Regions from separate parts of the Agrobacterium sp. 16-2014-1-2a genome, predicted to be linked through region 1. Evidence: predicted binding sites of a transcription regulator. Region 1 holds the regulator's gene; each other region holds the start of a gene.
What was found. The regulator PhoB, encoded in region 1, activates phosphate uptake and scavenging genes when phosphate is short. The targets are predictions, from matches to a motif close to TGTCATNNANCTGTCAT.

Region 1 (3,274 bases):
GAAAGTCGCTTCCGTCAGGCGCCTGGCGAGTTTTTCCTGTCCCGGCACTTCATAAAGGTTCGAGACGTGCCAGACCTTCTCGGCCTGCGTCTTGATCGCATCAACGAGGTGAGGATGGGCGTGGCCCAGCGAGTTGACAGCGACACCGGCCGCAAAATCCAGATATCGCTCGCCGCTTTCCGTGAACAGCCATACACCCTCACCGCGCTCGAAGCGCAGGGGGGCTCTTGAAAACGTATCAAACAATGGCGCGCCGGCTTCGGCCATGGCTGTATCACTCCTTGCGCAGATGCGCTGTCAAACTGTTGTCAATAGGCTTGCGGGGTTATCCCTCGCCTGAAAATCAAAATGCCGCCTTGCGGCGGCAGGGGCACTATTGTCACTTCGTTTGCCGATGTCAACAAAAGTCAGCGTTTCCCGGGCTTCTCAAGCACTAGTATGCGGCGGCGGGCCAGCCCCAAGGTGTTGCCTTTCAGACTCAATACGCCAGCAAGTTGGGGAAAACCGGAAAATCGATTCCAGATGATTCCCGCGACTCTTGCCACGGAGTCGGGCTGGCACTAGGTTAATCGCTAATTACTAGACTGCATTGCGGCGGAACTAGTCACCGAAAATCAGGCGGAAACCACGCTTGCGGCATGCGCGCGAGACGGAGAGGGATTCTGCCGAAAATACACGCGACAAGCGGAGAAGCGGCATGAACTGGACAGACGAACGAGTCGAAAAGCTCAAGAAATTGTGGTCCGAGGGCCTTAGCGCCAGCCAGATTGCAGCGCAGCTGGGCGGCGTCAGCCGTAATGCCGTGATCGGCAAGGTCCATCGTCTCAATCTGCCGGGACGCGTCAAGGCTGGCGGTCCAGTGACTTCGGCACGCTCCGCGCCGAAGCGCACAGCTGCCCCTGCCCCGCGCGCGACGACTTTCGCAGGTCGCGTCAACGCGGCACCGGCGCGTATCCTCACCCGTTCGAACGCGGCAACGGCGCTGCACGAGGAGATCGATATCGAGACCGCGCAGGTGCTCGATTACGTTCCTTCCAAGAACGTTGTCACGCCGATTTCCCGTCGCCTGACGCTGACGGAACTGACCGAGCGCACCTGCAAATGGCCGGTTGGCGATCCGCTGAAGGACGACTTCCATTTCTGCGGTTGTGAGGCGCTGGAATCTTCGCCCTATTGCAAGTTCCATGCGAAACTCGCCTACCAGCCGGTGAGCGAGCGCCGCAAGGCTTGAGTGTTGCGGCACGCATTCAGCACTCAAAAATTACGGGCCTTCGGGCCCGTTTTTTTTATGACAAAAATCAAGCCGCTTTCTGGGGCGACTTGATGGCAGGCCACACCCTTTCCCCTTACTATTGGGCGTGACCCTTCAATCCGGATTTCAACGCGCAGCCGATCTTCTCCGGTCAAAACGGACAATGGCATCGAGTTTGGCGGATATTCACATTGAAAAAGCCCGAAACCGTTTCAGATTTCGGGCTTCCTGATTTTTTGGTGCACTACTTCGCCAGCGAAACCACCTGGTTCCGCGTCGCTCAGGCTTCCATAGAATATCCCGCGCCACGCACCGTGCGGATGACATCCTGCATGTGCGAGAAATTCAGGGCCTTGCGCAGACGTCCGACGTGCACATCGACAGTGCGCTCGTCGACATAGATATCATGACCCCAGACGCCATCCAGCAATTGCGAGCGGGAAAACACCCGACCCGGCGACGTCATCAGGAATTCCAGCAAGCGGAATTCCGTCGGGCCGAGGCGCACTTCGCGGCTTTTGCGGTGAACGCGATGGGTCTCGCGATCCAGTTCGATATCGCCGCATTTGAGCACCGACGACAGAACCTCGGGACGGGCCCGGCGCAACATGGCCTTGACCCGGGCCATGAGTTCCGGCGTCGAGAACGGCTTGACGACATAATCGTCAGCGCCGGTAGCGAGACCGCGAACCCGTTCGCTCTCTTCGCCACGCGCCGTCAGCATGATGATGGGCAGGCGTTCTGTTTCCGGCCGCATTCTCAAGCGCCGGCATAGTTCGATACCGGAGACACCGGGCAACATCCAGTCCAGGATGAGAAGATCCGGAATGCGCTCCTGCAGCCTGATTTCCGCCTCATCGCCACGGGGTATCGTGTCGACGTCGTATCCCTCAGCCTCGAGATTGTAACGAAGCAGGACGCTCAACGCTTCCTCGTCTTCCACAACTGCAATCTTGGGCACCATATGCTGAACTCCGCAAGCTTCTGCTTGTCTGTTACTCGGTCACCGAACCAAGCGTGTTGGAACTGTCGTCCTTCGGACGCTCGCCCTCCGGCTGGCTGCCGGTGGTCATGTAATAGATCGTCTCTGCGATATTGGTCGCATGATCGCCGATACGCTCGATGTTCTTGGCGCAGAACAGAAGATGCGTGCAGGTGGTGATGTTGCGCGGGTCTTCCATCATGTAGGTCAGAAGCTCCCGGAAGAGCGACGTGTACATGGCATCGATTTCCTCGTCGCGTTCACGGATCGCATTGGCCTTTTCGGCGGAACGCGTGGAATAGACGTCGAGGACTTCCTTGAGCTGCACCAGCGCCAGGTCGGACAGATGCTCGATGCCGCGGGCGAGCTTGCGCGGAACGCCGGTGCCGGCGACAGCGATAACGCGCTTGGCCGTGTTCTTGCCAAGATCGCCGACGCGTTCGAGATCGGCGGCGATACGCAGGGTGCCGATGATCTCGCGAAGGTCTGCCGCCATCGGCTGACGCTTGGCGATGGTTACGATCGCCTTGTCGCCGATTTCGCGCTCAGCGTGGTCGAGAATGGTATCGTCCGAAATGACTTTCTGCGCGAGCGCAGCATCGGAATTGACGAGTGCGCGCACGGCGTCACCGCACATCTGCTCGGCAAGACCGCCCATTTCGGCGATGCGGCGCGTCAGAAACTTCAGTTCGTCGTCATAGGCAGACAGGATATGCGAATGGGTCGTTGTCTGTGTCATGGTCTATTCCTCCGGCTTGGCCTGCATGCGCGTGCCCAACAGCGGGGCACGGCAGAGGCACCAGTCTTGTACGGTTACGATAAAGCACCGGCCGGGGATCAGCCGAAGCGGCCCATGATGTAGTCCTGCGTGCGCTGGTCGTCCGGATTGGTGAACATCTTGTCGGTTTCGTTTTCTTCGACAAGATGACCAAGATGGAACATGGCCGTACGCTGGGAAACGCGCGCCGCCTGCTGCATGGAGTGCGTGACGATGACGATGGTGTAGTTGGTGCGCAGTTCGTGGATCAGTTCCTCGACCT
Region 2 (3,274 bases), on a different contig from region 1:
CAGCGTCGAATATGCCGCAAAGGAAGGGCCGAACGGCCCGAAAATAGCCGCAGTCAACCAGACCGCACCGGCACAAGCCTCCGCACAGTCGGAAACGGCCGGTACCCCGGCTGATACCGCCGCACCGGCAGCACATGCCACTGAAGTGGCAGCCTCTTCCCAGCCCGAATCGCTTCCAACCGTCGCCGCCGTCAAGGGTGGCCGCGTGGCGCTGCCGCCGGCAGCCGAAATTGCAGCGGCAGTGGCAAGCCCAACCCAGATGCAGCCGCAGCAACAACAGACAGAGGTCGCGCAGGCAACAGTAACGACAGCCGCGCCGACGACGGCTGCGGCTCTTGCACCGCACGCCGCAACGCCGGCAGCCGCAGCGATCGAAACCGCAAGTGCCGCCGCGAAACCGGCGGCCCACAACTCTGCCGCCGACCTGCCGCAGGTGGTTGCCGTCAAGGGCAGCTTCCCGCCCGCACCGCCGCCGCCCGGAACGCCGTCGATCGGTACCGAACTGACCGCGGAACGGAAAGTCATTCCCCTGCCGAAGCCGGACAGCACGGTTCTGGCCTATGCGGCCGGTCCGACCAACGCCGCCCTTGCCGCTATCCGGCAGAACGAAACGATGACGGCGCCGTACAAATCCGCGCCGGCCGGACGTGAAAAGCTGAGCGGGCTTATTTCGAAATACGCTGTCATGTATAATGTGCCTGAAGATCTGGTGCATCGCGTGGTGCAGCGTGAAAGCAGATACAATCCCGGCGCCTATAATGGCGGCCACTTCGGCCTGATGCAGATCAAGCACGCCACGGCCCGCTCCATGGGCTTTGATGGCCCCGCCTCTGGCCTGTTCGACGCCGAAACCAACCTCAAATATGCCGTCAAATATCTGAGCGGCGCCTGGCTTGTTGCCGACAACAACCGGGACAATGCTGTCAGGCTTTATGCACGCGGTTATTATTACGACGCCAAGCGCAAGGGCATGCTGCACGTTCTGCGAAAGTAAGCCTTTGAGCAGCGCCGGGACTGCAATGCAGCAAAGCAGCTTTTCTTAAAAACGTCGAGCACGTCACTTTCGTCTCCTCGGGCTTGTCCCTGGGATCTGCAAGCTTTTGATTTTACGATATGTGGTTGGATCCTCTGTACAAGCCCGAGGATGACGTCGCATCCAAATCTAAGCTTGAGACCTGAGTTGGTTTCACACCGCCTTTTCGATTCGTTACGTCGGCCCACAACCCCTGTCATCAAACTGTAGCGTCGTGACTGTAGACGCCTCTCAATCTATTGAGAGGTGAACATATGACGAGTGCGGCACCCAAGACCGGCTTCAGCAAGAATACGAAACTGAAGTCCGCATTGCTCCAGCACAAGGCGCTCTCGAAAAGCGGTTTTTCCGAACGGTTCTTCGGGGTTCTCTTTTCCGGTCTGGTTTATCCGCAAATCTGGGAAGACCCGGAAATCGATATGGAAGCGATGGAGCTTGCTGAAGGCCACCGCATCGTCACCATCGGCTCGGGTGGCTGCAACATGCTGGCCTACCTCTCCCGCAACCCTGCCAGCATCGATGTGGTGGATCTTAACCCGCATCACATCGCCCTCAACAAACTGAAGCTTGCCGCCTTCCGCCATCTCCCGGCCCATCAGGATGTGGTTCGCCAGTTCGGCCGCGCCAATACGCGCAGCAATAGTCACGGCTACGACCGATTCATCGCCGACCATCTCGACGACACGACCAAGGCCTACTGGTCGAAACGCACCCTGTCCGGCCGTCGCCGCATCTCGGTATTCGACAGGAACATATACCGCACCGGTCTGCTCGGCCGTTTCATCGGCGCCGGCCACCTTATGGCGCGCCTGCACGGCGTCAAGCTGACCGAAATGGCCAATAGCCGCACGCTGGATGAACAGCGTCGGTTCTTCGACAGCAAGGTAGCACCGCTGTTCGACAAGCCGGTGGTGCGCTGGCTCACGAAGCGAAAAAGTTCGCTGTTCGGCCTTGGCATTCCGCCCCGCCAATATGACGAGCTGGCAAGCCTTTCCAGCGACGGCACGGTCGCCTCCGTCCTCAAGGAGCGACTTGAAAAGCTTGCCTGCAACTTTCCGCTCAGCGACAATTATTTCGCCTGGCAGGCCTTCGCGCGCCGTTATCCCGAGCCGCATGAGGGTGCCCTGCCCGCTTATCTCAAGCGGGAATATTACGAGACGATCCGCGACAACACTGCCCGCGTTGCCGTGCACCACGCCACCTATACCGAGCTGCTTTCCAAAAAACCGGCAAACGGCGTCGATCGCTACATTCTGCTCGATGCGCAGGACTGGATGACGGACGTGCAGCTCAACGAATTGTGGTCGCAGATCAGCCGCACCGCCGCTCCCGGCGCCCGCGTCATCTTCCGCACCGCTGCCGAAAAGAGCGTGATCGAAGGCCGTCTCTCGTCCGATATCCGCAACCAGTGGATCTATCTCGTGGAACGCTCCAATGAGCTCAACGCCATGGACCGTTCGGCCATCTATGGCGGCTTCCATATCTATCAGAGGGCTCTGGCATGAAAACCATCGGCGAGAATGTCGGCCTTGCGGATGAGGCTCATGCGAGCCTGATGGACCGCATGTATCGCCACCAGCGGCATATCTACGATATTACCCGCAAATATTACCTTCTGGGCCGCGACAGGACCATTTCCGGCCTCGACGTGCCCAAGGGTGGCACGCTGCTTGAAGTCGGCTGCGGTACCGGCCGCAACCTGCTGCTGGCCAGCCGCAAGTTTCCGGAAGCAAGACTGTTCGGTCTCGATATCTCCGCCGAAATGCTGCTGACCGCATCCGAGAATTTTACCGGAAAGACGGAACGCCCCGTTCTGCGCGTGGCCGACGCCACCGCTTTCCGCGCCGCAGAATTCGGTCAGCCGGACGGTTTCGACCGAGTCATGATCCCCTATGCGCTTTCGATGATACCGGACTGGGAAAAGGCGATCGAACAGGCGCTGACAGCTCTCAAGCCCGGCGGCTCGCTGCACATCGTCGATTTCGGCCAGCAGGAACAATTGCCCAAGTGGTTCCGCGCACTTTTGCAGGCATGGCTCACCCGCTTCCACGTCGCGCCCCGCGCCAATCTCCGTTACGTTCTGGCCAACATGGCAGGCCGTTTTGACGGTAATCTCGAATTCGAGGAGATTGCCCGGGGTTACGCCTGGCGGGCCGTCATCACGCTTCCGGTCGCCGAAGTGCAGCCAAAAGTCAGCCGCATTCTGACAGACGCCTGATCTTCAAGGGTTACGGCGCCTCG
Region 3 (3,274 bases), 760 kb from region 1:
AACATGCCGGCGGACATTTCCAGCCAGTTCTTCACCTGCGCACCGTTGATCAGCACCGCCTGCACCGTGTTGGGGTAGAGGTAGAGATCGGCGACGTTCTTGATGGCGATGTCACCGGCAGGGACATCGGTGTAATAATCCGCACCACCGCGACCGCCAGACTTGAAGGGCGCTGCTGCCGAAAGCACGGGCAGATCCTTATATTGCCCTTCCTTCAGCATGTCCTTGATGTACCACGTCTGGGCATTGGAGACGATCTGCACGGACGGGTCGTCGGCCACCAGCGCGAAGTAGGAATAGAGTGGCGCCGACGTCTTGCCGACCGGGCGACGCACATAGGCGAGCGCCGCTTCGTGATCTGCCTTGGCGGCTGCTATGACCTCCGGTTTGTCCGTGACATCTGCAACGACCTTGCGATTGTCGTCGCGGTGGTAGATCGGCCGGGCCTCGGAGGTGAAATCGACGATCTTCCAGCTTTTGCCGTCCTTTTCGAGCAGAAGGTCAATGAGGCCCATATGCGAGCCCCAGAAACCGGCCATCACGGCCGGCTTGCCCATCAGCGTACCCTTGACCGCATCCGCACCCTCGATGCCGTCCCATGTCTTCGGACCGGGGAAGACCAGATGCTGGTGACCAGTGAAGATGGCGTCAATGCCTTCCACGCCCGCCAGATAAAGCGAGGCGTTTTCCATGCGATCGGTCTGGCCCTTGCCATCGATGCCGGAATGGGAAAGCGCGATGACGATATCGGCACCTTCTTCCTTCATGACCGGAACCCAGGCTTTAGCCGCCTCGACGATATCGCGCGTCTGGGCCTTGCCCTCCAGATTCTTGGAATCCCACATCATGATCTGCGGCGGCACGAAACCGATGATACCGACCTTGACCGGGCTGGTTACGCCTGCACCATCGCGGATCTGTTTCTCAAGGATGACGTAAGGCTTGAAGAACAGCTCATCCTGCTTGGGATCGGAAGCCAGCTGACCCTTGGTGAGGTTGGCGCAGACATAAGGGAAACCGGCGCCCGCCAGCGTATTGGACATATAGTCGAGGCCGTAATTGAATTCGTGGTTGCCAAGCGTGCCACAATCATAGCCAAGGACATTCATGGCGTTGATGACGGGATGCTTGTCGCCGGCCTTCATGCCGCGCTCATAGGCGATGTAATCGCCGAGCGGATTGCCCTGCAGGAAGTCGCCATTATCCACCAGCATCGAGTTTCCGGCCTCGGCACGGATGGCGCCGATGATCGAAGCGGTGCGCGCCAGACCCATCGTGTCGTTCGGTTTGTCGGCGTAATAATCATAGGGAAAGACGTGAACGTGGATGTCAGTCGTTTCCATGATGCGCAGATGCGCCTGGTTGGCTGCGGCGCGCGCGGCGAAGGGATGCAACAGCACCAGAGCCGAAGAGGCGGCGATGCCACCCAGAAGCGAACGGCGAGTGATGGGGTGGAGAGCGAGAAGCGACGACATGGGAACTCCTTCGTATGAAGCTTGCTCTGTCAGGAAAACGACAAGGTAGAAGCAATCCCCGAGGAGTCCATCATCAAAATGACAAGCCCGTGACGGACGGGCCAGTTTTCAACCGTTTGATAAATTTTTTGTCACAAGGTGGCCGCGCGCGCATGGTGCGCTTCGGGAATGCGCTTTGTCCGGCCTGCGCATTCCCCTTGTCGGAAACGTCTGCTTAGCGGGCGAGAGTCGGTTTTACTTCTTCGTGGAAGAAGCGGAAATAAGACGACAGCTGTGCCAGCGTGTTGGTGGAAAGTTTGAGTTGCAGGCCGAGCCGGTTCATGTGCTGCCATTGCACGACACCCTCGATGAAACCCAGATCTTCACTCTGCACCTTCACCCGGCTTCCCTTGGCGGCAGCGAAAGGTCCGTCCAGTTCGAGCGCCATGCCGGTGGCGGACAGGTCCACCACGCGGCCTCGGGTCGACTGGCTGAAATAGTGCACGGTCGCGTAGATCCGGGTCTTGCTACGGGTCGCAGTGCGGGTCGCCATATTGAGGTTGTTTGTCATTTCGCTACTCAAATCAATTGTTTCCGATGCTTGCATCATGACGTAGAAAGTTTGAGAGCCGTTTAGCCGTTTGCTTAAAATTGCAAGTAATCGCGCGATTATGCTGTGTCGATACGGCACTGGTAGCAATTGTTGCGGGCGGAGCGCACATGCACATAAGCGACGTCTGCCCGCTCCAGAAGATGTGCTACGCGTGAAAGGATTTCGTCCGTCGCCGTCACCGCGCCGGTGCCGTAGACGATGCGGTCGTCAGTGCCATAACCGCGAACGATATAATCGGGGCTGTTGAGCATCGGGGGAAGGGCATCCGTCTGCGGATAGTGCTCACAGGCCTCAGCGTGAAGAAAGACTGGCCCCGTTTCCGCATAGGGCTGGAGCGAAGGGAAGGGCCGGTAGGCGAGGATCAGCATTCCTTCGCCTTCATTAATCTGGGAAAGGCAATGGCGGCACGGCATGCCGCCTGGAGAAACGGCCTTTTCCGGCGGGTTGCCATAGGCGTCGGCGGCTCCCGCCCGGAAAGCCTCAGCTTCCTTAGCCGGCATTGCTGTAAAGACGAGATCGGTCATGGCGAGGTCCTTCTGTTGGGATCGGCGTTGCTTCTTTGCAGCTATGATCCCGAAACAGACCTCTATCCACCCGATTCTTGACGGGTGATGCAACCAGCCCATTGCGTGACTCGTTAGCATCGGGAATCAGTGGCGCTCCTCGATCCCGGAAGGTCTGATTTTATGTTCCGTCGTTTTCTGGCCGCCGTTCCGCTGGCTTTCGTTTCTTTGACGGTTCCGATCGACACGCAGGCGCAGGTCGCCTCCGGTCTCGATGGCCTGTCCGACGATCAGCTCCAGCAGGCGGTCAATTTCGTCATCGGCAATGCGATCTTCTCGCTTTATCACGAGGGTGCACGCATGCTGATCTCGGATTTCGGCGCGCCGGAGACCGGCAGCGCGCAAGCACCTGCCGATCAGCTGGCGGGCACGCTCATCCTTCAGGCCAACGAGGAATGGCTTGATACCGCACTCGTCAATGCTACCGACAGCTGGTATCTGGCGCGCGAAACGGAGGCTTTGCCCCAGCACGACGCACCGGTGTTTTCGGCGCTTGTTCCCGACAGGAGCCGCGATCGCAACATGGCCTGCCTGATGGTCGGCCGCGACAAGGACGGCTATGGCGATCTCGCCACCATGATGGGGCTTGCCAATGATGAATTTGCCAAATGTGGCGCCGCCTATCCGCGTATCGCATCGGCATG

Region 2: the regulator PhoB is predicted to act here: its motif matches at 1,228-1,244, upstream of ACQZ45_RS11000 (BtaA family protein).
Region 3: the regulator PhoB is predicted to act here: its motif matches at 1,554-1,570, upstream of ACQZ45_RS03410 (bifunctional 2',3'-cyclic-nucleotide 2'-phosphodiesterase/3'-nucleotidase).

What each region holds. Positions count from the first base shown of each region.
Region 1 covers NZ_JBNWBX010000001.1:1,420,499-1,423,772, forward strand. Annotated here, with positions in the region: gene ACQZ45_RS07105 (aspartate aminotransferase family protein) at 1-267, opposite strand, end outside; gene ACQZ45_RS07110 (GcrA family cell cycle regulator) at 698-1,231, shown strand; gene phoB (phosphate regulon transcriptional regulator PhoB) at 1,533-2,216, opposite strand; gene phoU (phosphate signaling complex protein PhoU) at 2,248-2,973, opposite strand; gene pstB (phosphate ABC transporter ATP-binding protein PstB) at 3,072-3,274, opposite strand, start outside.
Region 2 covers NZ_JBNWBX010000002.1:453,194-456,467, reverse strand. Annotated here, with positions in the region: gene ACQZ45_RS11005 (lytic transglycosylase domain-containing protein) at 1-994, shown strand, start outside; gene ACQZ45_RS11000 (BtaA family protein) at 1,288-2,538, shown strand; gene ACQZ45_RS10995 (class I SAM-dependent methyltransferase) at 2,535-3,251, shown strand.
Region 3 covers NZ_JBNWBX010000001.1:665,370-668,643, reverse strand. Annotated here, with positions in the region: gene ACQZ45_RS03410 (bifunctional 2',3'-cyclic-nucleotide 2'-phosphodiesterase/3'-nucleotidase) at 1-1,475, opposite strand, end outside; gene ACQZ45_RS03405 (PilZ domain-containing protein) at 1,690-2,025, opposite strand; gene ACQZ45_RS03400 (DUF1203 domain-containing protein) at 2,124-2,591, opposite strand; gene ACQZ45_RS03395 (DUF4344 domain-containing metallopeptidase) at 2,754-3,274, shown strand, end outside.